Regions from separate parts of the Streptomyces sp. SCA2-17 genome, predicted to be linked through region 1. Evidence: riboswitches for the same ligand, from Rfam matches in the RefSeq annotation. Region 1 holds a riboswitch; each other region holds the start of a gene.
The links. Region 1 has a riboswitch for cobalamin ahead of PS271_RS05305 (cobalamin biosynthesis protein). Riboswitches for the same ligand answer to the same signal wherever they lie in the genome.
Positions count from the first base shown of each region.

Region 2: linked by a shared signal. The riboswitch ahead of nicT (Nickel transporter NicT) and the one ahead of PS271_RS05305 (cobalamin biosynthesis protein) in region 1 are both predicted to bind cobalamin.
Region 3: linked by a shared signal. The riboswitch ahead of metE (5-methyltetrahydropteroyltriglutamate--homocysteine S-methyltransferase) and the one ahead of PS271_RS05305 (cobalamin biosynthesis protein) in region 1 are both predicted to bind cobalamin.

Region 1 covers NZ_CP117521.1:1,186,798-1,196,902, reverse strand. Annotated here, with positions in the region: gene PS271_RS05330 (cobalamin biosynthesis protein) at 56-457, opposite strand; gene PS271_RS05325 (cobyrinic acid a,c-diamide synthase CobB) at 457-1,863, opposite strand; gene cobO (cob(I)yrinic acid a,c-diamide adenosyltransferase) at 1,860-2,468, opposite strand; gene PS271_RS05315 (putative cobaltochelatase) at 2,468-4,555, opposite strand; gene PS271_RS05310 (cobyric acid synthase) at 4,555-6,216, opposite strand; gene PS271_RS05305 (cobalamin biosynthesis protein) at 6,246-7,211, opposite strand; cobalamin riboswitch at 7,340-7,460, opposite strand; gene PS271_RS05300 (hypothetical protein) at 7,643-7,876, opposite strand; gene PS271_RS05295 (inorganic phosphate transporter) at 7,896-9,140, opposite strand; gene PS271_RS05290 (class II aldolase/adducin family protein) at 9,275-9,928, shown strand; gene PS271_RS05285 (alpha/beta hydrolase) at 10,011-10,105, shown strand, end outside.
Region 2 covers NZ_CP117521.1:5,820,579-5,830,683, forward strand. Annotated here, with positions in the region: gene PS271_RS26075 (APC family permease) at 1-162, opposite strand, end outside; gene PS271_RS26080 (FAD binding domain-containing protein) at 335-1,564, shown strand; cobalamin riboswitch at 1,658-1,877, shown strand; gene nicT (Nickel transporter NicT) at 1,907-3,028, shown strand; gene PS271_RS26090 (MFS transporter) at 3,072-4,280, opposite strand; gene PS271_RS26095 (GH92 family glycosyl hydrolase) at 4,594-6,921, shown strand; gene PS271_RS26100 (amino acid permease) at 7,021-8,463, shown strand; gene PS271_RS26105 (Fpg/Nei family DNA glycosylase) at 8,485-9,348, opposite strand; gene PS271_RS26110 (FAD-dependent monooxygenase) at 9,685-10,105, opposite strand, start outside.
Region 3 covers NZ_CP117521.1:103,970-114,074, forward strand. Annotated here, with positions in the region: gene PS271_RS00475 (DUF1266 domain-containing protein) at 1-1,088, opposite strand, end outside; gene PS271_RS00480 (protein-tyrosine phosphatase family protein) at 1,235-1,666, opposite strand; gene PS271_RS00485 (class I SAM-dependent DNA methyltransferase) at 1,929-2,600, opposite strand; gene PS271_RS00490 (sulfite oxidase) at 2,675-3,919, opposite strand; gene PS271_RS00495 (hypothetical protein) at 4,047-4,262, opposite strand; gene PS271_RS00500 (hypothetical protein) at 4,440-4,760, opposite strand; gene PS271_RS00505 (hypothetical protein) at 4,861-5,217, opposite strand; gene PS271_RS00510 (hypothetical protein) at 5,435-5,827, shown strand; cobalamin riboswitch at 5,868-6,077, shown strand; gene metE (5-methyltetrahydropteroyltriglutamate--homocysteine S-methyltransferase) at 6,260-8,584, shown strand; gene PS271_RS00520 (TetR/AcrR family transcriptional regulator) at 8,669-9,430, opposite strand; gene PS271_RS00525 (hypothetical protein) at 9,537-9,803, shown strand; gene qcrB (cytochrome bc1 complex cytochrome b subunit) at 9,838-10,105, shown strand, end outside.

The DNA of each region.
Region 1 (10,105 bases):
TCGGCGGGCGCGTGCGGCCCACCCCGAAACGGTACTGACGGCCACCGAACGGCCGTCAAGCGGGTCCGTACGCGACCGCGCACGTCGCCCGCGCGGACTTCCGCTTCCCCACGGCCAGTACGGCGCCCGGCCCGGCCGCCAGCAGCGCCGCCGCCTCCGCCACCGCGGGCGTGCCCACGGCGGCCAGGGCGGCGGCCGACGAACCCGCCGGCACGGCGACCTGTGACAGGGCGTCCGCCCCGTAGGACCGCAGCGGCACCCCCAGCCGGGCGGCCGCCGCCAGCAGGCCGGGCTCGTCCGCCTTCGCCTCCACCGTCACCAGCGCGGACGGCCGCGGCCCGGCCGCCCCCGCCCCCGCCCCCGCTTCCGCAAGCGTCTGCTCGATCAGCTCCAGCACCTCCGCGGCCGGCACGCCGCGCCGGGCGCCCACGCCCACGTAGACGGCGGCCACCGGCATCACCCGCGGGCGGCGGCGCCCGCCACGAGCCGGGCGGCCGCGCCGGGGGCGCCCGCCCAGTGCACGTGCAGGTACGAGGCGTGGACTCCGCCGAGCACGAAGCCCTCCGTTCGGCGCTCCGGGTGCGTGAAGCCCCACGCCGGGGTCCCGCCCGCGCCCGGCTCCGTCACCGTGCGGTGGAACTCGTGGCCCCGGACGCGGGTGCCCGCCTGCGCCAGCGGGTTGTCCGCGATCGCCACGGCCTCGCGGTAGCCGAGGGTGAGGCGGCCGGACATCCGCGCCTCCGCGGGCAGCACGCCGCACATCGGCTTGCCGTCCAGCGAGCGCGACAGGTACAGCAGGCCCGCGCACTCGGCGACGACCGGGGCGCCGGTTGCCGCGAGGGCGGCGACCGCCTTGCGGAGGGGTTCGTTCGCGGAGAGTTCCGGGGCGTAGACCTCGGGGAATCCGCCGCCTATGACGAGGGCGGCGGTTCTTTCCGGGAGGGACTCGTCGCGGAGGGGGTCGAAGGGGACGACCTCCGCGCCGGCGGCCCGGAGCAGTTCTGTGTGTTCCGTGTACGAGAAGGTGAACGCGGCACCGCCGGCTACGGCGATGATCGGTGCGCTTTTCGGGTGCGGCTTGGTGGGTGGTTTGTGCCCACCCGTTCCGCCTTGCGGAACGCCTGCCCACAAACCAGCGGGATCCCACGGCTCCGCCGTGAGCGGTGGTGCCGTGCGCGCCAGCGCCAGCAGGCCCTCCAGGTCGCAGCCCTCTCTGACCTGGGCCGCCTGGGCCGCCACCGCGTCCGTCGCCTCGGTGCTGCGCTCCGCCACCGGGACCAGGCCCAGGTGCCGGGACGGCGTGTGCACCTGCTCGACCCGCCGCACCGCCCCCAGCACCGGGACCCCCGACTCCGTCAGGGCCTCCCGCAGCAGGGCCTCGTGGCGGTCCGAGCCGACCTTGTTGAGGATGACGCCCGCGACCCGTACCTCCGGGTCCCAGGACGCGAAGCCGTGCACCAGCGCGGCCACCGAACGCGACTGCGACGACGCGTCGACGACCAGCACGACCGGCGCCTTCAGCAGCTTCGCCACGTGCGCCGTCGACGCCAGCTCGCCCTGCCCGCTCGCCCCGTCGTACAGGCCCATCACGCCCTCGACCACCGCGACGTCGCAGCCCGCTGCCCCGTGCAGGAACAGCGGGGCGATCCGCTCGGGGCCGCACATGTACGCGTCGAGGTTGCGGCCGGGCCGCCCCGTCGCCAGCGCGTGGTAGCCGGGGTCGATGTAGTCCGGGCCGACCTTGTGCGGGGACACGGCGAGGCCCGCGTCCGTGAAGGCCCGCATCAGGCCGGTGGCCACCGTGGTCTTGCCGCTGCCGGAGGCCGGCGCGGCGATGACCAGGCGGGGGATGCGCGTACTCACCACTCGATGCCCCGCTGGCCCTTCTGGCCGGTGTCCATCGGGTGCTTCACCTTCGACATGTCCGTCACCAGGTCCGCGAACTCGACCAGCTTCTCCGGGGCGTTGCGGCCCGTGATGACCACGTGCTGAGTGCCGGGGCGGTTGCGCAGCACCTCGACCACCTCGTCCGTGTCGATCCACCCCCAGTGCAGGGGGTAGGCGAACTCGTCCAGCACGTACAGCTTGTACCGCTCGGCCGCCAGGTCGCGCTTGACCTGCTCCCAGCCCTCGCGCGCCTTCTCCTCGTTCGAGAGTTCGCCCTCTTTGGCGTCGCGCTGGATCCACGACCAGCCCTCGCCCATCTTGTGCCAGTCGACGCTGCCGCCTTCGCCCGACGCACCGAGCACCCGCAGGGCGTTCTCCTCGCCGACCTTCCACTTCGCCGACTTCACGAACTGGAACACCCCGATCGGCCAGCCCTGGTTCCAGGCCCGCAGCGCCAGGCCGAACGCCGCCGTCGACTTGCCCTTGCCGATGCCGGTGTGGACGAAGACGAGCGGCCGGTTGCGGCGCTGGCGCGTCGTGAGGCCGTCGTCGGGAACGGTGGTCGGCTGCCCCTTGGGCATTACGCGGCCCTCCTGGTGTGAGTGGTCCGTACGGTGTGTACGAGCGCGGAGATGCTGTCCGCGCGCAGCTCGTCCAGCGTCACGACCGGGCCGCGCAGCTCGCGGCCCAGCTCGGCGGCGAGCCCGAGCCGCACCGGCCCCTGCTCGCAGTCCACGACCACCGACGCCGTGCCCTCGCCGGCCAGCAGCCGCGCCGCGCGCGCCGCCCGTGCCAGCGGCTCGGGGCCGCCCGTCGCCCGCCCGTCGGTGACCACGACCACCAGCGGCCGCCGCGACGGGTCGCGCAGCCGCTCCACCCGCAGGACGTCGTGCGCCCGCAGCAGGCCCGCCGCGAGCGGCGTGCGGCCGCCCGTCGGCAGCTTCTCCAGCCGGGCCGCGCCGGCGTCCACCGACGAGGTCGGCGGCAGCGCCACCTCGGCGCCCGCGCCGCGGAACGTGATCATCCCGATCTTGTCGCGGCGCTGGTACGCGTCCAGCAGCAGCGACAGCACCGCGCCCTTCACGGCGCTCATCCGCTTCCGGGCCGCCATGGAGCCGGAGGCGTCCACGACGAACAGCACGAGATTGCCCTCGCGGCCCTCGCGCACCGCCTCCCGCAGGTCGTCGCGGCGCACGACCAGGCCGGGGCCGCTGCGGCCGCGCGCCCGCTGGTGCGGCGCGGCCGCCTGCACCGTCGCGGCCAGGTGCAGGCGGGACAGGGCGCCGCGGGGACGGCGGGAACCGGTCGTCCGGCCGTGCGCCGTACGGGCCCGCGAGCGGCGGCCGTCGGCGCCCTCGCCGAGACCGGGGACGTCGAACCGGCGGGTCCGGAAGGGGGCGGAGGCGGCCACGGCGGGGGCCTCGGGGGCTTCTCCGGCCGCGGGCGCGCTCTCAGGGGCGTCCGGGGTCTCCCGGGAGGCGGGGCCGGAGTCGGCCCCGGTCTCGGCGGGCTCCTGCCGCTGCTGCGGCACGTCGGGCGCGCCGTCAGCGGCCGGGCCGTCCTGCGGGGGCTGCTGCCCGCCGCCGTCGGGACCGCCGGGGCCGTCGTCGTCCGGGCCTTCCGGCTCCGGGCCCGGCTCGGGGTCCGGCTCCTCGTCCTCGAAGCTGTTGAGGATCTCGTCGAGCTTGTCCTCGTCCAGGCCCGGGGCGTCGAAGGGGTTGCGCCGGCGCCGGTGCGGCAGCGACAGCAGCGCTGCCTGCCGGACGTCCGCCGTCGTCACGTCCGTACGGCCCGCCCACGCGGCCAGCGCCGTCGCCGTCCGCGCGGTGACGATGTCGGCGCGCATGCCGTCCACCTCGAACCCGGCGCACACGGCGGCGATGCGGCGCAGCGCGCCGTCACCCAGCCGCACGTCCGGCAGCAGCGCCCGCGCGGCGGCGATGCGCTCGCGCAGCCCGTCCTCCTCCGCCGCCCACTTGGCGGCGAACGCGGCCGGGTCCTCGTCGTAGGCGAGGCGGCGGCGTACGACCTCGACGCGCTCGTCGGGCTCGCGCGAGGCCGCGACCTCGACGGTCAGGCCGAAGCGGTCGAGGAGCTGGGGGCGGAGCTCGCCCTCTTCGGGGTTCATGGTGCCGACGAGCAGGAAGCGGGACGCGTGACGGACCGACACTCCCTCACGCTCGACGGAGGAGGAGCCGGTGGCCGCCGCGTCGAGCAGCGAGTCGACCAGGTGGTCCCCGAGGAGATTGACCTCGTCGACGTAGAGGACGCCCCGGTGCGCGGCGGCCAGCAGGCCCGGCTCGAACGCCTTCACGCCCTCGCCCAGCGCCCGCTCGATGTCGAGCGCCCCGACGAGCCGGTCCTCGGACGCGCCGACGGGCAGCTCGACCATGCGGGCGGGCCGGGAGGCGCTCGGCCCGCCCTCGTGCGGGCCGTCGGGGCACGAGGGGTCCGGGGCGGCGGGGTCGCAGGAGAAGCGGCAGTCGGGGACTGCCACGACGTCGGGCAGCAGCGTGGCCAGGCTGCGGACGGCGGTCGTCTTGGCCGTACCTTTCTCGCCCCGTACGAGCACTCCGCCGATGGACGGCGAGATGGCGTTGAGCAGCAGGCCCAGCCGCATGTCGTCCATGCCGACGATCGCGGTGAACGGGTAGGTGGCCGAGGCCATCAGGTGGTACCCCCTTCGAGGGAATCGATCCGGCTGGGAACTTCGGTGGCCGCTGGACCCGGCAGAGTGTTGCCGTGCCCCGCGCGAGCGGGGGTGAGCCGGGGACTGCCAAGACGACGACGGTCCGGGCTCTGTTCTCTCTGCGCAGGCGGAGGTGGGGCCCCCGGCGGTATGAACCGTAGACCGCTGGGCACCCCGTCCTCGATCAGCCGCAGCAGCGCGTCCGTGTCCGCGTGTTCCTCGATCAGGTCGCCCAGCCGGTCCAGCTGTTCCTCGCGCAGCGCCGCGAACGACGTGTCCGGGGCCGGGACGAACGCCCTCCCCGCCGCCTCCGCGACGCGCCGCAGGAACGCCCGGCGGAAGCCGTCGCTCTCCAGGGAGCCGTGCCAGTGCGTGCCCCACACCGAGCCCACCCGGCAGCCGTCCAGGAACGGTTCGTCCCCGCCCCGCACGTCCGCCACGCCGTGGTGGATCTCGTAGCCCTCCACGGGCTCGCCCAGGGCCGTGCCCACCGGTCTCGCCAGGGTCTTCTCCGCGGCGAAGCGGATGCGCACCGGCAGCAGGCCCAGCCCCTCGACCGTGCCCGCCTTCGACTCGACCTCGTCCTCGATGCGCTCGCCCAGCACCTGGAAGCCGCCGCAGATGCCCAGCACCGGGCGGCCCTCCGCCGCGCGCCGCGCGAGCGCGTCCGCGAGGCCGCGCTCGCGCAGCCACGCCAGCGCGCGCACCGTGCCGCGCGTGCCCGGCACGACCACCAGGTCGGCGTCCGCGAGCTCCTCCGCGCGGTCGACGAAGCGCACGACCACGCCCGGCTCGGCCGCCAGCGCGTCCACGTCCGTGAAGTTCGACATCAGCGGCACCGCGCACACCGCGACCCGCAGCACGTCCGCCCCGTGCGGCGGCGCCACCACCGACTCGCGCACCGCGCCCCGCAGGGAGACCCGCAGGCCGTCCTCCTCGTCGATGCCGAGGCCGTGCGCGAACGGCAGGACGCCGAACGTCCGCCGGCCCGTCAGCTCGTACAGCATGTCCAGGCCCGGCTCCAGCAGCGTCACGTCGCCCCGGAACTTGTTGACGACGTAACCCGCTATCAGCTCCTGGTCCTCCGGCGACAGCAGCGCCGTCGTGCCGAAGAACGACGCGAAGACCCCGCCGCGGTCGATGTCGCCCACCACGACCACGGGCAGCCGGGCCGCCCGGGCGATGCCCATGTTGACGATGTCGCTGCGCCGCAGGTTGATCTCGGCCGGGCTGCCCGCGCCCTCGCAGATCACCGCGTCGTGCGTGCGCCGCAGCTCCTCCAGGCACTCGGTCACCGTGCCGAACAACTGCTCCTGGCGGCCCGCGTGGTAGCCGCGGGCACTCAGCTCGCCGACCGGCTTGCCCATCAGGACGACCTGGCTGCTGCGGTCCCCGCCGGGCTTCAGCAGGACGGGGTTCATGAGCGCGCTCGGCTCCACGCGGGCCGCGGCCGCCTGCATGGCCTGCGCGCGGCCTATCTCCGCGCCCTCGCGCGTCACGAACGAGTTGAGCGACATGTTCTGCGCCTTGAACGGCGCGACCTTGACGCCCTTGCGGACCAGCCAGCGGCAGATGCCGGCCGTCACCACGCTCTTGCCCGCGTCCGAGGTGGTGCCGGCCACCAGCAGGCCCCCGCCCAGCGGGCCCCCGGGCCCGCTCCTGTCAGCCGTCACCGGTTCCTCCTTGCCGTCGTCAACAGGCTGCCCACTGTGCGGGCCGCCACCGCCGTCCCCAGGGCCAGCAGCGACACGCGGCGCGAGAGGCGTACCGCGCGCTCGATGTCGTCCGTCCGCACGGGGCGGTTCTCCGCGCCCAGGACGGGGCGGTGCTCGACCCGGCCCGCGTACGCGAGCGTGCCGCCCAGCCGCACGCCGAGCGCCCCCGCGAACGCCGCCTCCACGGGGCCCGCGTTGGGGCTCGGGTGACGGGAAGCGTCGCGCCGGGCCACGCGCCAGGCGCCGCGCCGGTCCGGGCCCGCGAGGACGGTGAGGGCGGCGGTCAGGCGGGCGCCGGGCCAGCCGGCCACGTCGTCCAGGCGGGCCGAGGCCCAGCCGAAGCGGCGGTAACGGGCCGACTTGTGGCCGACCATGGCGTCCAGGGTGTTCACGGCCCGGAACGCCACCAGGCCGGGCACGCCGCCGAACGCGCCCCACACGAGGGCGCCGACGACGGCGTCCGAGGTGTTCTCGGCCACCGACTCCACGACGGCGCGGGCGATCTGCTGACCGTCCAGCGCCTGCGGGTCGCGGCCGCACAGGTGCGGCAGGCGCTCGCGGGCGACGTCCACGTCACCGGCGGCGAGCGCGCCCCCGATGGCGCGCGCCTCGCGGCCCAGCGATGTGCCGCCGAGCACGGCCCAGGTGGCGGCGGCGGTCAGCGCGACCTCGGCGGTACGGGAACGGGAGGCGCGTACGGTACGGGCCAGCAGCGCGGCGCCGGCGGCAGCGCCCCCGGCGCACACCAGCGTGTGCAGGGCGCCGCGGCCGCGGTCGTCGCGCCACAGGCGCTGCTCCACGGCGAGCGCGGCGCGGCCGAACGCGGCGACGGGGTGGCCGCGGCGGGGGTCGCCCAGGACGCGGTCACCGAGGAAGCCGAGGGCGGCGCCGCACGCGAAACCGATCGGGTCGGCACGCATCGGCTCAGACCGCCGTCACGCCTCGGCGGGGGAAGAGGGTGCTGCGGGGCGTTCGGTGGCGGGCGCCGGGCATGACGATGTGTCCTCACTCAGGGTCCGCGCCCTGGCTCGACGTGACCGGCGACCAGAGTCTCCTGGCTCCCGGATCCGCGTCCGCCCCGGCCTTCCGGCTCGCCGCCGTGGCCATGGTGTGGGGAGACGCTCCCCGGTGACAGTGGCGGGACCGCGCCGGATTCGCACCGGCTTCCTCTGCTGTCGCCGTTTGGCTCCGGAAGTCCACCATGCGCCGCGGGCGCCGTCAACTCATGTCTGACCTGGCCCGACGCGGACGCCTCCGGCGGGAGTTCTGTTGCGCGGCAACGGAATTGCCCCTGGGCACGCGAACGGCCGGGCCCCCTCGGGGGCCCGGCCGTCGTCGTCGGAGCGTGCGCTTACGCCACGATCAAGTAGATGCCGTAGCCCACGGCCGCCGCGCACAGGGCGAAGCACGCGTACGCGCCGGAGCGCGCGAGCGCCCCCGCGCCCGTACCCGCGGCCGCGTCCGCCGAGGCCCCCGTGCGGGGCGCCGTGCCCATGATGCCGAGGGTGAAGATGCCCACCAGGCCGACCGTCACCACGAGGCTGACGCCGAAGACCTGGCCGAGAGCTGCCCAGTCGATGTGCATGCTGTGTCTTCCTTATGCCTTAGCTCGCCGCGGCGGCGGCAGGAGCCCGCCCGGCCTCGGGGGAGGGGGAGGCCGCGGAGGCCAGGGGCCCGGCCGGCGGCGGGGCGACGGCCTGCAGGGCCGCGGTGACGACACCGGCCGGCTCGGCGCCGGCGACGGCGTCGCGCGCGTCCAGGTCGTCGTGGGTGACGGGCTTGCGGCGCGAGGCCAGCCAGATCGCGGCGGAGACGCCCAGGCCGAGGACGGCGACCGCGCCGACGCCCCAGTCGCCCTGGTCGGCGAGGAGGGCCGCGCCGCCGGCGACGAGGCCGGCCGCGGGCAGGGTCAGGCCCCAGGCCATGACCATGCGCCCGGCGGTGGACCAGCGCACGACGCCGCCCTTGCGGCCGAGGCCGGCGCCCATGATCGAGCCGGAGCAGACCTGGGTGGTGGAGAGCGCGAAGCCGATGTGCGAGGAGGCGAGGATCACGGTCGCGGCGCCGGTCTGGGCGGCGAAGCCCTGCGCGGGCTTGATGTCGGTGAGGCCCTTGCCGAGGGTCTGGATGATGCGCCAGCCGCCCAGGTACGTGCCGAGGGCGATGGCCAGGCCGGCCGAGACGATGACCCACATCGGCGGGTCGGAGTGCGGCGCGACGACGCCGCCGGCGACGAGCGCGAGGGTGATCACGCCCATCGTCTTCTGGGCGTCGTTGGTGCCGTGGGCGAGGGAGACCAGGGCGGCCGAGGCGATCTGCCCGGCGCGGTAGCCCTTGGCGGTGTCGCGCTCGTCGCGGCCGCGGGCGAGCCGGTAGGTGAGCCGGGTCGCGCACCAGGCGGCGAGGCCGGCCACGATCGGCGCGGCGACGGCGGGGATGAGGACCTTCATGACGACCTTGTCGGCATTGACCGCGTCGAAGCCGACGGAGACGATCGTCGCGCCGATGAGACCGCCGAAGAGGGCGTGCGAGGAGCTGGAGGGCAGACCGGCGAGCCAGGTCAGCAGGTTCCAGACGATCGCGCCGACCAGGCCCGCGAAGATGACCTCCGGTCTGATGCCCGCGCTCTCATCGATGATTCCCCCGGAGATCGTCTTGGCGACCTCCACGGACAGGAATGCGCCGACGAGGTTCAGCACGGCCGACATCGCCACTGCCACCTTGGGCTTGAGGGCCCCGGTGGAGATGGTGGTGGCCATGGCGTTGGCCGTGTCGTGGAAGCCGTTCGTAAAGTCGAACACCAAGGCCGTGACGATCACGATCCCGATGAGAAGCGTGATGTGTTCCATTCACCCAGGCAATCAGCTCGATGGTCAGTACAGCGGGGACCGTAAAGACCTTGGGTGAACGGAAGGTGAACTGATCCCGGCACGGCAGTGACGCGAACCGGAGGCAGTAGCGGATGCAGACGGATGGAGGACGGATGACGGAGACCGAGCGGATCCGCCGGACGTGGGCCGATGTCCTGGCCACGGCCCGCCGCACCACCGCCGAGGGCCTCGTCGTGGGCACGTCGGGCAACGTCTCCGCCCGGACCGGCGACGTGATCGTCGTCACACCGAGCGGCGTCCCGTACGACCGGCTGACCGCGCGCGACGCGGTCGCCGTCGACCTGGAGGGCCGCCCGCTCCTCGGCGACCTCGCCCCCACCAGCGAGCTCCCCCTGCACCTGGCGGTCTACCGCGCCACGGACGCCGCCGCGATCGTGCACACGCACGCCGTCCACGCCACGGCCGTCTCCACCCTCGTCGACGAGCTGCCCCTGATCCACTACATGTCCGGCGCCCTCGGCGGGCCGGTCCGCGTCGCCCCGTACGCCCTCTACGGCAGCGACGAGCTGGCCGCGCACGCCCTGGAGGCCCTCGACGGCCGCACCGGCTGCCTCCTGCGTAACCACGGCACCCTCACCTACGGCGCCGCCCTCGACCAGGCCTACGACCGCACCGCGCAGCTGGAGTGGATGTGCCGCGTCTGGCTCACGGCCTCCTCCATACCCGGCCGCGCCCCCGCCCTCCTCACCCCCGCCCAGGCGGACCGGGCGGCGGAGAAGCTCCGCGGCTACGGCTCCCGGCGCTGACCGCCGCGTTCCGGCCAGGGGCGTACGGAGCGCCGCCGTCGCCCACTGGCCGGGTGCGCCGCGGCCGCTCACACTGGACGTGATGGGCATACGAGCGACGGCGGCCGCGGCCGCCGCGACAGCGATCGGTGCCGGCGCAGCCGCCCTCGCGGCCGGCCGGTACGCCTCCGACGCCGC
Region 2 (10,105 bases), 4.6 Mb from region 1:
GGCCGCGACCATCAGGGGGATGGTGACGAAGGGGCCTATGCCGCACATCTGGCTCATGTTGATGGCGGTGGCCTGGAACAGGCCGATCCGGCGTACGAAGCCGACCTCGTCCGGGTCCGCCGGCGGTCTGCCCCTGCCTGACGTGCCTGCCGTACCTGCCATGGCGGTCAGCCCCTTCTCGTGCCGGATGGGGTCCGGCTGACCTGATTATGCGTTCAATGCACTGGTAGCACCGGCGTGTCGGCCCCGTCCACCGTTCGGGCACGCCCGGCGGCTGCGGCTGCAAACGGCCGGGTAGGTTCCGTCTGCGACGGGGGTGACGAAAGGGGTGGGGATGCTGACAGGACGGGTGGCGGTCGTGGGCGGCTCGATCGCGGGGTGCGCGGCCGCGCTCGCCGTGGCGCGCGCGGGCGCCGGCGAGGTGGTGGTCTTCGAGCGGGCGGCCGGAGGGCTCGCGGACCGGGGCATCGGCCTCGCCGTCCACGAGCGGCGCTACGCGGAGCTGGAGGCGGCCGGGCACCTGGGCCCGGACGTGCCGTGGGTGCGGCTGACCTCGCGCCCCTGGATCGTGCGCGACGCCGGGAGCCGGGCCGGGCGGCGGGTGGGAGCGCTTCCGTTCGGGTTCCGTTCGTACAACTGGGGGTCGTTGTGGAGCGCCTTGCGTGCCCGCATACCCTCCTCCGTCGGCTACGAGCGCGGCACGGCGGTCGAGCGGGTGCTGCCCGGGCCCGACGGGGCCGTGCTGCGCCTGGCCGGCGGCCGCGAGGAACGCTTCGACCTCGTGATCGGCGCCGACGGATACCGCTCGGCCGTCCGGGCCGCAACCCGGAACGCGACCGTGCCCGGTTACGCCGGATACCTGGCGTGGCGCGGCGCCCTCCCGGAGGAGGAGCTGCCCGGGCCGGCCGGCGCGTGGGCCCGGGAAGAGGCCGCCACGGTCGCCTTCCCCGGCGGCCACATGATCGTCTATCGCATCCCCGGTCCGGGCGGCATGGGTACCAGCGCCAACTGGGTCTTCTACACCGCGCCCGACGACCCGGCCCACGCCCTGTCGGTCGACGACGCGGCGGGTCTCCCGCCGAGTCGCGTGCCCGAGGCGCTGACGGCACATCACCGCACCGTCGTGGACGCGCACTTCCCGCCGTACTGGCAGGAGGTCGTCCGGCGCACGCCCAAGGACGCCACCTATGTCCAGCCCGTCTACGACCTGTGCGTGCCGCGCTACGGGGAGGGCCGGCTCGTCCTCGTCGGCGACGCGGCCGCCGTCGCCCGGCCGCACTGCGGCAGCGGCGCGGTGAAGGCCCTCCAGGACGCGACCGTGCTGGAGCGCTGCCTGGCCGGCGCCGGAAGCTGGGACAGGGCCGTGGCCGCGTACGACGCCGCGCGGACGCCCGCCGGCCGCGCCGTCGTCAGCCTCGGCCGCCGCCTCGGCCGCGCCCAGGTGCAGGCCACGCCCGCGTGGGCGGCCATGGACCAGCCCGCCCTGGAGGCCTGGTGGCAGCGGGCGTCCGAGGGCGAGGGCAGCTTCGGCGGGCAGGCGCTGGACGGCGGGCGGGGGAACTGAGCGGGCCGGCGCGGCGCCGGGGCCGGGCATCCCGGCGACACACTTGCAAAGACTTCGCAGCTGCCTGACCTTCGCATCGGCGTCCTCCGGGCGCTAAAGTGACCCGGCCGTGGTGTTCGGGAAGACCGGTGAAGGACCATCGAGGTCCCAGTCCGGAGCGGCCCTCGCCACTGTGATCGGGGAGTGACCGTCCCATTCCGCGCGCCGCCCCACGGGCGCGCGGAGCCACTGGCCGCAGCCGGCTGCCGGGAAGGCGGGGGCGGGCGCGAACGGACCCGTAAGCCAGGAGACCGGCCACGGCATCTCGCAAATGGTCCACGAGGTGCTGGAGCGTTCAACCCCATGTCCCGATCCACCGATTCGACCGGCGGCACCGCGCCCGCCTTCCGCTGGCGCCGCCAGGACACCGTGCGCACCGCCGGCCTGCTGGCCGTCATCGCCGCCCTGCACGTCGTCGCGTTCGGCGTGCTCTACCTGCTCGTCGTCCCCAACCACTACACCGTCGGCTCCAAGGTCTACGGCGTCGGCCTCGGCATCACCGCCTACACCCTCGGCATGCGGCACGCCTTCGACGCCGACCACATCGCCGCCATCGACAACACCACCCGCAAGCTGATGGCCGACGGCAAGCGCCCGGTCTCCGTCGGCTTCTGGTTCGCCCTCGGCCACTCCAGCGTCGTCGTCGCCATGGCCGCCCTGGTGGCGGGCGGCACGCAGATCGCCGGGAAGCTGATGGACGAGGAGTCCACGACCCACCAGACGCTCGGCGTGGTCGGCACCACGGTCTCCGGCGGCTTCCTCTACCTCATCGCCGCGCTCAACCTCATCGCCCTCGCCGGCATCCTGAAGATCTTCCGCGCGATGCGCGAGGGCCGCTACGACGAGGCCGAGCTGGAGCAGCACCTGGACTCGCGCGGCTTCATGAACCGCATCCTCGGCCGCTTCACCCGCTCCATCACGCGCCCGGGCCAGATGTACCCGCTGGGCTTCCTCTTCGGTCTCGGCTTCGACACGGCCACCGAGGTGACGCTGATGGTGATGGCGGGCAGCGGCGCCGCCGCGGGCCTGCCCTGGTACGCGATCGTGTGCCTGCCGCTGCTGTTCGCCGCGGGCATGAGCCTGTTCGACACCCTCGACGGCACGTTCATGAACTTCGCCTACCAGTGGGCGTTCTCCAACCCGGTCCGCAAGGTCTACTACAACCTCACCATCACCGGGCTGTCCATCGCCGTCGCGTTCCTCATCGGCACCATCGAACTGGTCGGCGTCCTGCACGAGAAGCTGGCGCTGGACGACGCGGTGACCGGCTGGATCGCCGGCCTGAACCTCGACAACGTCGGCTTCGTCATCGTCGGCCTGTTCGTGGTGGTGTGGGCGATCGCCCTCGGCTACTGGCGCTTCGGCAAGGTCGAACAGCGCTGGGCGGCCCGCACGGCGGCGGCCCCGGCCCCGGCCGAGACCTGACCCGTACGCCGGACCGAGGGCTGACCCACGAGCCCGCCCGCGGTCAGGCCGCGGCGCGGGCGGGCGCCTCCCCGGCCTCCTCCCGCGCCGCCGGCACCAGATGCGCCTGCCCGGCGAGGATCACCAGCGTGCCCACGGCGACCCCCAGTACGCCGCACGCCGCTGCCCACGTGGCCCCGGCCCCCTCCAGGACCGTGCCGGTGACGGCCGACCCCAGCGCCACGCCCGCCGTCATCAGCGTCACCAGCCAGGCGAACGCCTCGGTGACGGTGCCCGCCGGGGCGAGCTCGCCCACCAGCACGAACACGACGGTGAGCACGGGCGCGAGGAACAGCCCGGTGAGCAGCATCAAGCAGGCCATGTACGGCGGGGCGGGCAGCAGGCACAGCAGCCCGTACCCGGCCGTCAGGCCCAGCATCATCAGCAGCGTGCGCCGCGGCGGCGCCACCCGCCAGTTCCGCACGGCCCCGTAGGCGAGCCCGCCGGTGAGGGCGCCGAGCGCGTTGAGGGCGAGCAGCGCCGGGGCGCCGCCGGGCATCCGGTGGCCTTCCGCGTAGGAGACGACGAGGACGTTGAGCGTGCCGATGGCGACGCCGACGCCCGTCAGGCCCGTGATCAGGACGGCCAGGCCGCGGCTGCGCAGCGGCCCCAGCCAGTCGGCGGGCCGGGCGGGCGCCTTCCAGGCCCGGGCGGGCGGGGCGGTGACGACGACGAGCACCCCGGCGATGCCCAGGAGCGCACCCGCCCACAGCGCGGCCGCGGGCGAGGCGACCGCCACGCCGCCGGCCACCACCAGCGGGCCGCCCACGAAGACCAGCTCCTGGGAGGCGGAGTCCAGCGCGTACGCCGACTCCAGCTTCCCGGGCGCGACGATGTCCGGCCACAGGGCCCGCAGACACGGCTCCAGCGGGGGAGTGGCCGCACCGGCGAGCACGACGCCGCTCAGGACGGCCGCGGTGTTGCCGGGCGCGACGGCGACGACGGCGAAGCCCACGGCCGCCACGAGGGCCGTCGGCAGCAGCACCCGCGGCTGCCCCACCCGGTCCACGATCCGGCCCAGCAGCGGCCCGCCCACGGCGGAGGCGACCGCGAACGCCCCGACGGCCGCGCCCACGAAGCCGTACGACGCGCCCGCCTGACGCAGCGCCAGCGGGACGGCGACGGCGGCCATCGCGCTCGGCAGCCGCCCGACGAGCGTGCCCAGGAGCAGCCTCATCACATGGGGGCCGCGCAGCAGGTCCGCATAGCTCACGGGGAGACCTCCCCGTCCGCCGAATCCTCCGGCCGCGGGGCCCTGTCCGGTGACGACGTGCTCGTGGGTGAGATCACACGACGATCGTTATACGTAACACCTGAGGCGTCAAGAAGTTTTCCGCGGGCTCGTACGGCACTGGTACGGGGGCGCGTAACCCGGAGGGGCTCACTCCGGCCGGGGTGAGCCGTCAGTGACCGTCGTCGCCACATCTGTCGCGCGGGGCATCATGACAGCACGTCAACCACTCGCTACCCTCGGCGCTGACAACGATGTCGGCATCCTACGTGGCGTCACCCGAGGGGCGTGGACGATGAGATGGACCGGACACCTGCGCTCGCGCACCTGCGCGGCCGCACTCGCACTCGCGGCGGTACTGGGCGGGGTCTCGCTCGCCGCCCCGGAGCCGGCCGCGGCGGCCGGCGGGCTCACCGGCCTGGTGAACCCCTTCATCGGCACCGAGAACGAGGGGAACACCTTCCCCGGCGCGGCCGTGCCGTTCGGCATGGTGCAGCTCTCTCCCGACACCGGCCACAGCACGGGCTACGACTACAAACAGAACCACATCCGCGGCTTCAGCACCGTGCACCTCTCCGGCGTGGGCTGCCGCATCGGCGGCGACCTGCCCGTGCTGCCCACCACCGGTGACGTGACCCGCACCGACAACGCCCGCTACGCCGCGGAGTTCAGCCACCGCGACGAGACCGCCCGCCCCGGCTACTACCGGGTCGGCCTCTCCTCCTACGGCGGGATCACCGCCGAGCTCACCGCGGGCCGCCGCACCGGCCACCAGCGCTACACCTTCCCAGCCACCGACAAGGCCAACGTCCTGCTCAACACCGGGCAGTCGCTGCACCGCACCGTCTCCACGACCGCCGAGGTCCTCGACTCCCGGACCGTCCGCTCCGCCATCACCGGCCGCGGCTTCTGCCAGGACACCCGCCCGTACACGGTCTACACGATCACGCGCTTCGACCGGCCCTTCACCGCCTTCGGCACCTGGAACGGCGACCAGGTCTCGCAGGGCACCCGGAAGTCCACCTCGACCGGCCGCAACGGCGCCTGGGTGCGCTTCGACACCACCCGCGACCGCACGGTGGAGGCCACCACGGCCATCAGCTACGTCGACGCGGACGGCGCCGCCGGCAACCTGCGCGCCGAGGACGACGGCTTCGACCGTACGGCCCGCGCCGCGCGCGACGCCTGGGAGCGCCGCCTGGGCGACGTACGCGTCCAGGGCGGCGCCGCATCACTGCGCCGCACCTTCTACTCCTCGCTCTACCGCGCGTTCCTCGCCCCGAACACCGGCAGCGACGCCGACGGCCGCTACACCGGCTGGGACCAGCGCGTCCACCGCGCCCGCGACTTCACCTACTACCAGAACTGGTCCCTGTGGGACACCTACCGCACCCAGGCGCAGCTGCTCGCGCTGCTCGCGCCCAAGGAGTCGCGGGACATGGCCCTGTCGGTGCTGCGGGTGGAGGAGGACGGCGGCTGGCTGCCCAAGTGGGGCTACGGCACGGTCGAGACGAACATCATGACCGGCGACCCGGTGACCCCCTTCCTCACCAACGCCTACCAGCACGGGCTGCTGAAGGGCCACGAGGAGGAGGCGTACCGCGCGCTGAAGCGCAACGCCGACGGCGTGCCGCCCAAGGACTCCCCGTACGTGGGCCGCGACGGCAACGACCGGTACATCAAGGACGGTTACGTGCCCTGCACGCCCTCCCGGCCCAAGGACAAGCCGGGCGACTCCGACCTGCACGAGGGCGGCTCGGCGACGCTGGAGTACGCCCTGGCCGACGGCATGCTCGCGAAGATGGCCCGCTCCCTGGGGCACCGCGCGGACGCCGAGCGCTACGCCGCCCGCTCCCGCAACTACCGCAACGTCTACGACCGGTCGACGGGCTTCTTCCGCGCCCGCGGCGCCGACGGCGCGTTCACGGGCCCGGCCGACCCGGCGAAGAGCACCTGCTTCCACGAGGGCACCGCGTGGCAGTACCAGTGGCTCGTGCCGCAGGACCTGCCGGGGATGGTGGACCTGATCGGCGGCAAGGAGCGGGCGAACACCCGCCTCGACTCCTTCTTCGCCTACGACCGGCTGCTGCGCGACCCGGCGCGCACGGCCCGCGAGGTGTGGGTCCACGGCCCGTACGACTACTACAACGCCGACAAGTACAACCCGCAGAACGAGCCCGATCTGATCGCCCCGTACACGTACCTGTCGACCGGGCAGCCCTGGAAGACGACGGACGTCGTGCACGCCGCGCTCACCCTCTTCACCGACTCGCCCACCGGGATGACCGGCAACGACGACCTGGGCACGATGTCGGCGTGGATGGTCCTCTCGGCCATCGGCGTGTTCCCCGTGCAGCCCGGTGCGGACGTGTGGGGGCTCAGCACACCGGTGTTCGACCGGGTGGACGTGGACCTCGGCGGCAGCCGCTTCACCGTGACCGCCCGCGGGACCTCCGACCGCGAGCGCTACGTGCAGTCGGTACGGCTCGACGGCGAGCGCTACGGGCGGACGTACCTGACCTCACGGCAGATCACCGACGGCGGCCGGCTCGACTTCACGGTCGGTGACAGCCCCTCGGAGTGGGGCACCGGGGACGCCGCCGTGGCACCCGCCATCGGCTGAACCCTGCCCGCCGGCGCGGGGCGGCGCCTTCCGTCGCCGCCCCCAGCGGTCCATGATGACCGCGATGATCCGCCGTCAGCGCCGACGAGAGGACATGACATGGCCGGGCTCCGAGCGGGACAGGGCATTCTGCGCCGCAAACCGATCGAGACGATCGAGGAGGCGGAGGAGGCCGAGGCGCACGGCGAGCACCTGTCCCGTTCGCTGGGCCTGGTGCAGCTCACGGCGATCGGCGTCGGCGGCATCATCGGCGCGGGCATCTTCAGCCTCGCGGGCACCATCGCCAACGGCGTCGCCGGGCCGGCCGTGCTCGTCTCCTTCCTCATCGCGGGCATCGCGAGCGCGGCGGCGGCGTTCTCCTACGCGGAGTTCGCCGGCCTGATCCCGCGGGCCGGCTCCGCCTACACCTACGGCTACGCCGTCCTCGGCGAGATCGGCGGCTGGTTCATCGGCTGGGACCTGCTGCTGGAGTACACGGCCATCGTCTCGGTCGTGGCCATCGGCATCTCCGGCTACATCAACTTCCTGCTCGGGGAAACGCACGCCCACCTGCCGGCGTGGATGCTCGGCGCGCCGGGCACCGGCACGGGGCACCGCGTGGACCTGTTCGCGGCGCTGCTCTGCCTGCTGATCGCCTGGCTGCTCAACATGGGCATCAAGAGCGCGGCCCGCTTCGAGACCGTGGTCGTGGTCCTCAAGGTCATCGTGGTGCTGCTGGTGATCGGCGTCGGCTTCTTCCACATCAACTCCGGCAACTACACCCCCTTCTTCCCCTTCGGTGTCAGCGGCGCGTTCACCGGCGCGGCCACCGTCTTCTTCGCCGTCTTCGGCTACGACGCGATGTCCACGGCCGCCGAGGAGTCCAAGGACGCGCAGCGCCACATGCCGCGGGCGATCATGTACTCGCTCGCGATCTCGATGGTGCTGTACGTGCTGGCCTGCCTCGTGCTCACCGGCATGCAGAACTACAAGGACATCGACAAGGCCAGCGGCTTCTCCACCGCCTTCAAGTCGGTCGGGCTCAGCGGGATCGCGGACGTCATCGCGGTCGGCGCGATCATCGGCATCCTCACCGTCATGTTCACCTTCATGCTGGGCGTCACCCGGGTCTGGTTCGCGATGAGCCGCGACGGCCTGCTGCCGAAGTGGTTCGCCAAGACGCACCCGACGCGGCACGTGCCGACGCGCGTGACCTGGATCGTGGGGGTGGCGTCGGCGGCCATCGCGGGCCTCGTTCCCATCGGGGAGGCCGCCGAGCTGACCAACATCGGCATCCTGCTGGCCTTCGCGGTCGTGTGCACGGCGGTGATCGTGCTGCGCTACCGGCGGCCGGAGCTGCCGCGGTCGTTCCGCTGCCCGTGGGTGCCGGTGGTGCCGGGGGTCGGGGTCGCCGCGTCGATCTGGCTGATCACGTATCTGGCGTGGCAGACGTGGGTCCGGTTCGCGGTGTGGTTCGTGGTGGGCCTGGCGGTGTACTTCGCGTACTCGTACAAGCACTCGGAGCTGCGCCATGCGGATGCGCGGGGGATTCCGCAGGAGTAGCCGGCCGGGGCCCGGCGGAAGCTACTTCAGCAGGCGCGACAACCGCCGGTCGGCGAGGGGCTTGCCGCCCGTCTGGCAGGTGGGGCAGTACTGGAGCGAGGAGTCGCTGAAGGACACCTCGCGGACGGTGTCGCCGCACACGGGGCACGGCTGCCCCGTGCGGCCGTGCACCCGCAGGCCGCTCTTCTTCTCCGCCTTCAGCTCGGCCGCGGCGTGGCCGCGCGCCCGCTCCACCGCCTCGTGCAGCACGGTGCGCAACGCCCCGTACAGGGCGGCGGTCTCGTCCTCCGTCAGGCTCGCGGCGAGCTTGAAGGGCGACATGCGGGCCGCGTGCAGGATCTCGTCCGAGTAGGCGTTGCCGATGCCCGCGATCACGTTCTGATCGCGCAGGACGCCCTTGAGCTGCCGTCGCTCGTCGCGCAGCAGCGCGGCGAAGGCGTCCAGGGTGAAGTCCGGGGAGAGCGGGTCGGGGCCGAGCCGGGCGACACCGGGCACGTCCGCGACGTCGCGCACGCAGTACGCGGCCAGCCGCTTCTGGGTGCCCGCCTCGGTGAGGTCGAAGCCGCCGCCCCCGGCGAGCCGCACGCGCAGCGCGAGGGGCCCCTTGCCGGGGCGGGGCGGCGCCTCCGGCAGGCTGTCCTGCCAGCGCAGCCAGCCCGCGCGGGCCAGGTGGACGACGAGGTACGGGCCTCCGCCGGTGGTCAGGGCCAGGAACTTGCCGTACCGGCGCACGGCGGTCACCTCCCGGCCCTCCAGGGCCGTGAGCGGCGGATCGTAGGTCTTGAGCACGCTCACGGCCACGGGCAGCACGCGCTCGACCGTACGGCCGACGAGGCGCCCGGTGAGGAACCCGGCGAGCGCTTCGACCTCCGGCAACTCGGGCATGGCTCCAGTCTCCCGCAGCGGGGCGCGCGGCACCTCCGGTGCCGCGCGTCAGGAGGCGCAGGGCACGCCCGGCCGGGCTGCCGCCCAGGCCGGCGGGGCCGGCAGCCGCTCCTGCCGGGGCCGGCCCTGCGTGCCGGGCACAGCAACATCCCTCCGCCGCAGCGGCGAGCAACCACGGCGACGCCTTCCGGCGGTGCCGGACCCGCCGCAGCCCTCGCCCGGCGAACAGCAGCAGGCGGCCGTCACAGCAGCCCCTCCCGCCGCGGCGGCGAGCAACTGAGACGGCGGGCGCTCCGGCGGTGCCGGACCGCCTCGGGCGTCGCCCCGCCGACCGCGTCAGTCGGCGCGCGCGTCCCAGTCGACGCGGTACGACGTCAGCCAGTCGTCCGCGCCGTCGGAGGCCGCGGCCGTCGCCCGTTCGCCCGGCGGCGAGGCGATCCGCCCGGCCAGCGTGGCGCTCAGCGCCACCACCCGCTCCACGCGCTCGCGCCGCAGCCGCTCGTACGCGGCGAAGGCCTCCTCCGGGCCGGGCAGGTCCCGCAGGCAGCGCGCGAGGACGACGCTGTCCTCGATGGCCATCGAAGCGCCCTGCGCGGCGTTCGGCGCGGTGGCGTGCACGGCGTCGCCCACGAGCACGGCGCGGTCGCTGTGCCAGACGGGCAGCGTGGGGATGTCGTAGGCGTTCACGCCGACGACGGCGTCGCCCGTGGCGGCGACGAGCGCGGTCACGGGCGTGTGGTCCCCGGCGAAGGCCTCC
Region 3 (10,105 bases), 1.1 Mb from region 1:
GCCTGTGCGGCACCGGACGCGCGCTCGATCGCCGCGTGCATCTCGGCCTCGGTGGCGTAGCGCGCGCCCCGGCCCCAGCGGGCCATCTTCGAGGCCCTGCCGATGTCCCAGGCCGCGACCGTACGCACGAGGCCGTCGGGAGGCAGGAGGCCGTCGGCGCGGAACCGGGCCTCGTAGCGCAGCACCTGGCCCACGATGCCGCGCAGGTGCGCCACGAACCCGGCCAGGTCGGGGTCGCCGGCGGAAGTGCCGCTCTCATGGGCGCGGGCACGGGCCGTGGCCTCGACGGTGTCGCGCCACTGCCCCGGGTCGGGGCGGCCGCCGCCCTGCGCGCGGAGCAGCGCGGTCCGCGCGCCCAGGACGAAGTCCCAGTACCAGGGGCTCACGTCCTGGGCGAGGAGGCGCTCCTCCGTGCTGATCCAGTCTTCGCGGCTGTGCACGCCCCAGTCGTCGGCGATCCGCTCGGTCTCGCCGCGGTAGCCCATGCCGTGCCAGTGGAGGGTGTTCCACGCGTCGCCGTTGCGGAAGCACAGGTGCGCGCCGCAGGCCAGGCCGTGCAGCAGCGGGCCGGGGGCGGGGGCGCCGGTGCAGCGGGTCACGACGCGGTCCATCAGCTCGTCCGGGCGGAACAGCTCGTGGTGCAGGTCCAGCCACACCTCGCGTTCCTCGTCGCTGACCAGGAAGTACTGCTCGCAGGGCGTGGCCGCGTTGACGGCGAGGACGTCCACGCCGTCGGGGACGATCTGTGCGAGCGCGCCGAGCGTCGCGTACTCGTAGACGAGGAACGGGTGCGGGCGCGGCAGCAGGCCGGGCGTGTACACCTGGAGGACGGTCCGCCCGTCCGGCGTCTCGATGGTCAGCATGGGGTGCGTGTCGCCGCCGGCGGCCTGTGCCTCGTCGAGGCGCACCGGGTAGTAGACGCCCTCGATCGCGAGGGTGCGCAGGTAGGCGTAGGAGTCGTCCGACCTCGTCACCTTGTACAGGTACTGCTCCACGTCGGTGGGAGCCTGCCAGCGAACGCCGTCCTCCGGCGCCGGGACGAAGGGGAACAACTCGTCGTGCGCCTCGTCCTGGGCAGCGGCGTACATGGGGCTCCTCAACAGTTCGGCTCAAGATCGCCCGAGTACGGTAACGGTGCCGATGTCATGCCCACGGAGAGGGTCCTCGCCGACCCGCCCGGCTTCCGGTCGTGACGAGCCGTCACGGGGCCGGCGGCGCGTGATGCCGGGCCGGATCAGGCCGTGAAGCGGCGGACGTAGCGTTTTTGCCAGGGGGTTTCCACGGCATGGGGGTCGTAGTGGTCGCGGACGTACCGCACGGCTCGGGTGGCGGGGACGCCGTCCAGGATCGCCAGGCAGGCCAGGGCCGTGCCGGTGCGGCCTCGGCCGCCGGCGCAGGCGATCTCGACGCGTTCGGCCGCGGACCGTTCCCACGCCTCGGCGAGGACCGCGCGGGCCTCGGCCGGGCTGCTGGGCAGGCGGAAGTCGGGCCAGCGCAGCCAGGCGGCCTCCCAGGGGACTTCGGGAGGCCGCTTTCCGAGCAGGTAGACCGCGAAAGCGGGCTCCGGGCCCGCGGGGAGGGGGCGGAGCAGGCCGCGGCCCCGGATGAGGCGGCCGGAGGGCAGGTGCAGGATCCCGGCGGAGCCGGCCGTCCACGTCTCGGTCACGCCGTCGAGGTTACGCCCGGGCACTCAGGACGCCGACGGCGGCGGGCACTTCGAGGTCCGTGCCTCGCACAACCCCACGACCGCGCCCGTACGTTCCCTGCCGCCCGCCGCCGGCACGGTCGTCGCCTCCGCTCCTCCGGCAGGCACGCCACGTCCACGGTCACCACTGGGCGCACGCCGCGGGCGGCCGTCCTGGGATTCCGGCGCGGCCGCCCGAAGCGCTGAGCCCGCGGCGGGCCGGCGCGGTCGGGGCGAGGCCCGGTCAGCCGGTGACGGCGGCCGGCCTGCGGGCGAGCAGGTAGGCCTGCGGTGTCTCGTCCGCGCCCGGCTCGTGGAGCGTGCGGGCGTGCACGGCCAGGCCCGCGTCGCGCAGCATTCCCGCGATGCGGTCCGGCTGCCGCCTGCGGAAGTCGAGGGCCACGTCGTGGCCGAACGGGCGCGCCACGTGCAGCGGGACGTCGCCCACCTGGAAGGCGATCAGCAGGTGGCCGCCCGGCGCCAGGACCCGGTGGAACTCGGCGAACACCTCCGGGAGCCGCTCCTGGGGGGTGTGGATGACCGAGTACCAGGCCACCACGCCGGCGAGGGCGGCGTCCGGGAGGTCGAGGGAGAGCATCGAGCCCTCGGTAAATCGCAGGTGCGGGTGCGACTTCCTGGCCTGGGCGAGCATCCCCGGCGACAGGTCGATCCCGGACACGGACAGCCCGAGGCGGCTCAGGTGCGCCGTGACGCGGCCCTCGCCGCAGCCGATGTCGGCGACGGGCCCGCCGCCGTCGGCGTGGACGAGGTCGGCGAACGCGCCGAGCATCGCGCGGCACAGCGGGCTGCCGTCGAGCTCGTCGCGGTAGCGGTCGGCGTAGTCGGCGGCCACGGCGTCGTAGAACGCCCGGGTCGTGGTCAGGAATCCGGGCTCCAGCCGGTCGGATCCGGTCATCTCGGGTTCGGTCACGACCGCGCACCCTACCCGGGCGCACGGACGCCTCCGGGCCCCGGGCCCCGGCCCGCGCCTCAGACGACGCGGACGGGGTGGCGGACCACCGCGTCGAAGAAGAAGCCCTGCTCATTGGGGACGGCGTGGAGGGGCTGGGTGGTGCCTGCCGTGTCCGTCGCCCGGGCCAGGAGGCGGGCGGGCCCGGGCTCGTACGGGTGCCAGCGGGTGCTCCAGCGCACCCAGCCGCCCGGCCGCGGGACGTCGTGCAGACGGGCCTCCTGCCAGGTGGCGCCGTCGTCCGTGCTGACCTCCACCCGGCGTATGCTCCCGCCCCCGGACCACGACCGGCCCGTCAGCCGGTGCCCCCGGCCCGCGGCGAACACCGCCCCGGGGGCCAGCTCGAAGGCGCTGCGCACGGGCTGGCGCGTGATCGGAGCGCTGCCGCCGGGCGGGTAGGCGGAGCCGAAGAGGCGGTAGAACACGGTGTTCCACGGGGAGAACAGCGGGCGGTCGGACACCTCGATGTCCCCGACCCACTTCACGGAGGCGATGCCCACCCAGGAGGGCACCACCAGGCGCGCCGGGCAGCCGTGGTCGGGCAGGAGCGGCTGCCCGTTCATCTCGTAGGCCAGCAGGACGTCGCCGAGGGCCTTCGCCACGGGCATCGGCCGGCGCACGTGGCCGTAGTCCGTCCCGTGCGCGGTGTACACCGGGTCGAGGCCGCGCGGCATCACGTCCACCGCCCGCCGCGACAGGCCCGCCGCCCGCAGGACGTCCGACAGGCGCGCGCCCCGCCAGCGCGCCGCGCCGACCGCGCCCATCGTCCAGGGAGTGCCGGTGACCGCATCGCCCTGCTGGGCGGCAAAATAACTGCGGCCGTTCCCCGCGCACTCCAGGCACTCGCTCAGGGTCACGGCCGGGAAGGACCGCAGGTCCTCGTACGAGAACTCCACCGCCCGGCCGCGCAGTCCGCCGCCCCACACCGTCAGGCGCCACCGTGCGGGGTCGAGGACGGGGGTCGCCGTGTGGTTACGGACGAAGAACCGGTCGATCGGCGTGTAATAGCCGGTCCCCCGCAGCGCCGCCCAGTTCGTCTCCGCGTTGGTGTCGCGTACGGTGAACAGCTCGGCGGGCAGGGGCTTGACGATCCCAGGCCTCCCCGCGGCCGCCGCGGTGCCCGCTCCGATGCCGGCCCCGGCGGCGGCGAGCCCTGCCGCGGCGCCCATCAGGCGCAGCACGACCCGGCGCGAGAGCCCTTCGCCCGTTGCCTCACCCGACAGGAACTGCCGGAGCCTGTCGCGGTCGTAGGCGCGCTCGGACATTCCCTGACCTCCCCGAACCCAGGAGCAGGCCGCAGCCTCCCCTTCACGGTAGGCCACGCCGGACGGCCCTGTCCCCACCACAATTCGGCCGCGGCGCTCCCCGCGGCCCGGCGGCCGTGAGGAGCTCCTACGAGTCCTTGCCCTCGACGACGCGCCGGGCCGCCTCGCTCTCCGCGGCGGCCGGTGACAGCTCGCTCAGCGTGTCGAGGTCGGTGTCCTCCCGGAGTTCGGTCTCCCAGGCGGCGGCCAGCTTCTCCTGCTGCGGGCGCGGCTGCTTGCGGACCTCGTCGCGGTGGGCCGGGCTCAGGGCCTCCAGGAATCGCTCGACATCGTCGGTCGGCATGGGTTCTCCCTCGTCTGCGTCGACAGCCTTCCCCCTTCCCACTGCCGGCGGCCCCCGGACCCACCGGGCCTTCCCCTTCACCTGAAAGGGGGCAGGGCGGGCGCCGGCAGGCGGAGCCGTGGCCGGGCGGCTACCCGCCCCCTTCGGCGGAGGCGGGCAGCCGCGCGGCGGCAACGGCTACTCCTGCCGTACGTACAGCAGCAGGCGGGCGAACAGGCCGGGCCGGCGCGGCGCGCCGCGGGGCGCGGCCGGGCCGGGGGCGGCGGGCGGCTTCTCCGCGTCCGGGTCCGCGAGGGGCGCGGTGCGCGGGAGGACCTCCGGGGCCGAAGGGCTCGGCGGGTTCGACGGGTGCGTGGAGTCCGGCGGGGCCGGCGGGTTCGGGGCGGCGGCCGGGGGCCGCGCGCCTGCGGCGGAGGCGTGCTCGGGGTCGGGCTCGGGGGCGCGGTAGACCTGGGCGCGCAGATAGGCGCTCAGGACGCGCGCGGGATCGAGGGGCATGACGTCTCTCTGCTTCTCGTGCCTGTGGTGTGAGGGAAGTTCCGGGCGTGCCGGACGCGACGGCCCGTCCCGTACGGGGCGGGACGGGCGGGGGTTCCTCTCAGCAGCGCAGGACGTCGTTGCGCGCGTGGCCCGCGGTGGCCGCGGGGCCTTCGGGTGCCGGCGGTGTCAGCCGGCAGCCGGATGCCCATGGGGATCCGGATCCCTCGGAGTCCTGTGAGGAGGGCAGGCACGTGCGCCTGCCGGGAGAGGCCTGGACGCGGGGCGTGCGGTTGTCCGCGACGCAGTCGTCCGCACTGGCGAACTCCACGGACACGGGGCTCTCTTCCGGGCCGGAGCCCAGGGCCAGCACCGTGCCGCTGCCTCCGGAGAAGAGCAGCAGGACGGAGACCAGCACGGCCACGGCGGCCCGCAACGCGGACTGCGAGGGCGGCGGTGCGGGGCTCCACAGGGTCATGCACCAAGCGTAATCAGTCAATTACTTTGGGCGCATTCCACCGTTCGGGTGAGGGCGCGGGAGCCGGGACGGCATCTCCCGGCGGGAACGGGGCACCTGGCCCGTATGGTCGCACAGCCCGCGGCACGGAACCCGGGTGCGCCGTACGGTCGGAGCAGGGCTTCCCCTCGCACGGCGGCGGCCCCCGGTCACGGCAACGACGGCGGAGGAGGAGCAGGTGACGGATGCCCGGGAGAGTGCGGACCACGTCAGCGTGCATCTGACGGACTGCGGCCATCAGGACGCGGGTGCCGTCTTCGGCGTCCTGGAGGCCGTCTTCCCCGAAGCGGGACCGCCGCGCAGCGAGACCAGCCCGGGCGCGCCCGGCGCGGGCCCCATGATCTGGTGCATGACCGTCGACACCCGCACGCGGCGGGGCGAGGGCGCGGCAGAGCCGGGGCGGGCTCCCCTGTCGGGCACGGTCACGGCCGACCTGTTCGGGGCCGCCGACCCGGTCCGCCAGGTCAAGGAAGAACTGGAGCGCGCCTTCGCCGCCGAGCACCGCGGTCACGTCTCCGGCGAGCACGAAATGGAGCTGCGGCTGCGCCTGGCCACGCGAACCGGCTCGTGAGGCGCGCCACTTCACTCTTCCGTGACCCTGCCCCGCAGCCTAGAGTGACGGTGCAGCTGGTTCGCCCTGCTCGCCAGGCAGGCGCGTCGCAAGAGGGAACCCGGTGGGAATCCGGGACTGCCCCGCAGCGGTGAGCGGGAACGACCGCCGTCATACGCACTGGATCCGCAAGGGTCCGGGAAGCGACGGCCATTAGGTGCCATGTGGCGTGCCCGCGAGTCCGAAGACCTGCCGACTGCCCGTGCGCTGCCGAGCGCACGGAGATCCCGGTGACCTCGAGGGCGGGTCGGCGCACACATCAGGCGGGCACGACGCGGCGGCGCAATGGCGACCGCACCGCGGCAGGCAGTGTCCCGTCAGGTCTGCCGTTCCTTCGCGCCTTCCGCCCGTCCCGGGGTCATGGACGCACGCACGCTCGCGAAGGAGAGTTCCGTGACCAGCAAGTCCGCAGCCGCGGCAGCACAGGCCACCGTCCACGGCTATCCCCGGCAGGGGCAGGGCCGTGAACTGAAGAAGGCGATCGAGGGGTACTGGAAGGGCCGCGTCACGGCCGGTGCCCTGCGGGACACGGCCGCTGCACTGCGCCGTACGAACTGGCAGCAGCTGGCCGGGGCCGGTGTGCACGAAGTGCCCACCGGAGACTTCTCGTTCTACGACCACGTCCTGGACACCAGTGTGATGGTCGGGGCGATTCCCGCGCGGCACCGCGCGGCCGTCGACGCCGACGCCCTGGACGGCTACTTCGCCATGGCCCGTGGCACGCAGGAGGTGGCACCGCTTGAGATGACCAAGTGGTTCGACACCAACTACCACTATCTGGTCCCCGAACTCGGCCCCGACACGGTCTTCTCCGCGGACTCCACCAAGCAGGTCGCGGAGCTGAAGGAGGCTCTGGCGCTGGGCCTGACGGCCCGTCCGGTGCTCGTCGGCCCCGTCACGTACCTGCTGCTGGCCAAGCCCGCGCCGGGCGTCGCCCCGGGCTTCGAGCCGCTCACCCTCCTCGACCGGCTGCTGCCGGTGTACGCCGAGGTGCTCGCCGACCTGCGGGCCGCGGGCGCCGCGTGGGTGCAGCTCGACGAGCCCGCCCTGGTCCAGGACCGCTCCCCCGCCGAGCTGAACGCCGCCGCCCGCGCCTACCGCGATCTGGGCGGCCGCACCGACCGGCCCAAGCTGCTGGTCGCCTCCTACTTCGACCGGCTCGGCGAGGCCCTCCCGGTCCTCGCCAAGGCGCCGGTCGAGGGCCTCGCCCTGGACTTCACCGGCCCCGCCGCCGCCAACCTCGGCGACCTCGCGGCCGCGGGCGGGCTGCCCGGCAAGCGCCTCCTCGCCGGCGTCGTCAACGGCCGCAACGTGTGGATCAACGACTTCGAGAAGTCCCTGTCCGTGCTCGGCACGCTCCTCGGCCTCGCCGACCGGGTCGACGTCTCCTCGTCCTGCTCCCTGCTGCACGTGCCGCTCGACGCGGCGGCCGAGCGGGACATCGACCCGCAGATCGCCCGCTGGCTCGCCTTCGCCCGCCAGAAGACCACCGAGGTGGTCACGCTGGCCCGCGGCCTGGCGCAGGGCCCCGACACCATCGCGGCCGCCCTGGCCGCCAACCGCGCCGACCTGGCCTCGCGGGCCGGCTCGGCCATCACCCGCGACCCGGCCGTCCGCTCCCGCGCCGCCGCCGTCACCGGGTCCGACGGCCGCCGCTCGCAGCCGTACGAGCAGCGGGCCGCCGCCCAGCGGGCCCACCTCGGCCTGCCCCTGCTGCCGGTCACCACGATCGGCTCCTTCCCGCAGACGAGCGAGCTGCGCACCGCCCGCGCCGACCTGCGCGCCGGGCGGATCGACACCGCGGCGTACGAGGAGCGCATCAAGGCCGAGATCCGCGAGGTCATCTCCTACCAGGAGAAGGCGGGCATCGACGTCCTCGTGCACGGCGAGCCCGAGCGCAACGACATGGTGCAGTACTTCGCCGAGCAGCTGACGGGCTATCTGGCCACGCAGCACGGCTGGGTCCAGTCGTACGGCACGCGCTACGTCCGCCCGCCGATCCTCGCCGGGGACATCTCCCGCCCGGAGCCGATGACCGTCCGCTGGACCCAGTACGCCCAGTCGGTGGCCGGCAAGCCCGTCAAGGGCATGCTGACCGGCCCGGTGACCATGCTGGCCTGGTCGTTCGTCCGCGACGACCAGCCGCTCGGCGACACCGCCCGCCAAGTGGCCCTCGCCCTGCGCGACGAGGTCGCCGACCTGGAGGCCGCGGGCACGTCGGTGATCCAGGTGGACGAGCCGGCCCTGCGCGAGACGCTGCCGCTGCGCGCCGCCGACCGCGCCGCGTACCTGGCGTGGGCGACCGAGGCGTTCCGCCTCTCCACCGCGGGCGTCCGGCCGGACACCCAGATCCACACGCACATGTGCTACGCGGAGTTCGGCGACATCCTCCGGGCCATCGACGACCTCGACGCCGACGTCATCAGCCTGGAGGCGGCCCGCTCGCACATGCAGGTCGCCACCGAGCTGGCCACGGCGGGCTACCCGCGCGAGGTCGGGCCCGGCGTCTACGACATCCACTCCCCGCGCATCCCCGGCGCGGACGAGGCCGCGGCGCTGCTGCGCAAGGGGCTGGAGGCGATCCCCGGTGAGCGCCTGTGGGTCAACCCGGACTGCGGACTGAAGACCCGCGGCTGGCCCGAGGTCCGGGCCTCGCTGGACAACCTGGTCACGGCAGCGCGGGAGGTCCGCGCGGAGCTTCCCGGCGGCGCTTCCTGACGCTGAAGTGACGGAGTGAAAGGGGGGCGGACGCCGGCACGACACGGCGTCCGCCCCTCCTGTCTCGTCCCTCCTGCCGTGCGGTCAGCGCGCGGGCAGGATCCGGTCGAGGTGGTAGTCCAGCGTCGTCCGCACGTCGGCGAGGGTGCGCCGGCCGTGGAGCACGTCCATGCCCAGCCCGGTCACCCCGGACACCAGCAGGTCCGCCTCCCGCTCGGGGTCGACGCCGGGCGCCGCCCCCGCCTGCCGGATCAGCCCGGCGACGAGCTGCTCGACGGGCTGGGAGGCGTGCAGGAACACCTCGGCGAGCGCCGGGTCGTTCAGGCTGCGCACGTAGTACGCGACGAAGACGCGCAGGGCGCTGCGGCGCTGCTCGTCCAGGGGCAGGAACTCGTTCAGGACGGCTCCCAGCACCGCCCGCAGGTCCGCCGGGTCGTGCAGCGCGGCCATGCGGGCGCGGGCGCGCCGGTCGTTCTCCTCGTGCAGCAGGTGCAGCGCCGAGACGAGGAGGCCGTGCTTGCTCCCGAAGTGGTACTGGACGACGCGCAGGGAGACCCCCGCCGCGGCCGCGACCTCGCGCATGCTCGCCGCTTCCAGGCCCCGCTCCGCGGCGATCCGCCAGACGGCCTCGGCGATCTGCTGACGCCGCGATCCCCCCTCGGTCATGCGGGCGGCGCCCTCGACGGCCGCGGGCGGGGCCGGCGGCGTACGGCTGCGCTCGCCGGCCCGCCGCCGGTACGCCTTGGCCTGGCAGCTCCGCGAGCAGTAGACGGGCGGGCGGCCGCGGACGGCCACGGCGAGCGGCACGGAACAGACGCGGCACCGGTCCTGATTTTCGTCACGCACAAATGCAGTCTACTCCCGGAAAAATGCGTGACGAAACCCGACATTCTCCCCTCATTTCATTGATACGGTCGTATCAAGAAACCGAACGCTGATCGGAGGGGGCGTCGTGCACGAGGCCTGGTACAGGGTCATGTCCATCGTGGTGTGCGTCGCGGGCATCTGGGAGGGCCCGCTGGCGATCATCTTCCGCCTCGCAAGCGACGACGGCGGGACCGTCATGCGGGCGGCGAACTACCTCTCCTCCCCCTGGTGCTACGTCGTCGCGGTCGCGGCGGGGCTCCTCGCGTACGCCGTGCTGGCCGTCCTCGACGCCGGGCGCAAGAAGGCGCTGGCCCGGCAGGAGGCGCAGAGCGACGCCCGCAGCGCCGCGTAGCCCGTCCGCGCGGTCCGGGTGACACCCGGCGATCATGCGGTTGAGCTCCCGGCGCGCCGGTTACCCATCAGCCGCGGCCCCGTGCGAGGACGCGGGTGCCGGCGAGCCGACAGGGAGCGTGCGGGTGAAAGAGAAGGTCCGGGAGGCGGCCCTGACCGGCTTCGTGGCGCTGGACCGGCGGCTGCCGGCCGCCGAGGCCGCGAAGGCGCTGCTGCGCAAGGCGTTCCCCGACCACTGGACGTTCCTGCTGGGGGAGCTCGCCCTCTACAGCTTCGCCGTCCTGGTGCTCACCGGCTCCTATC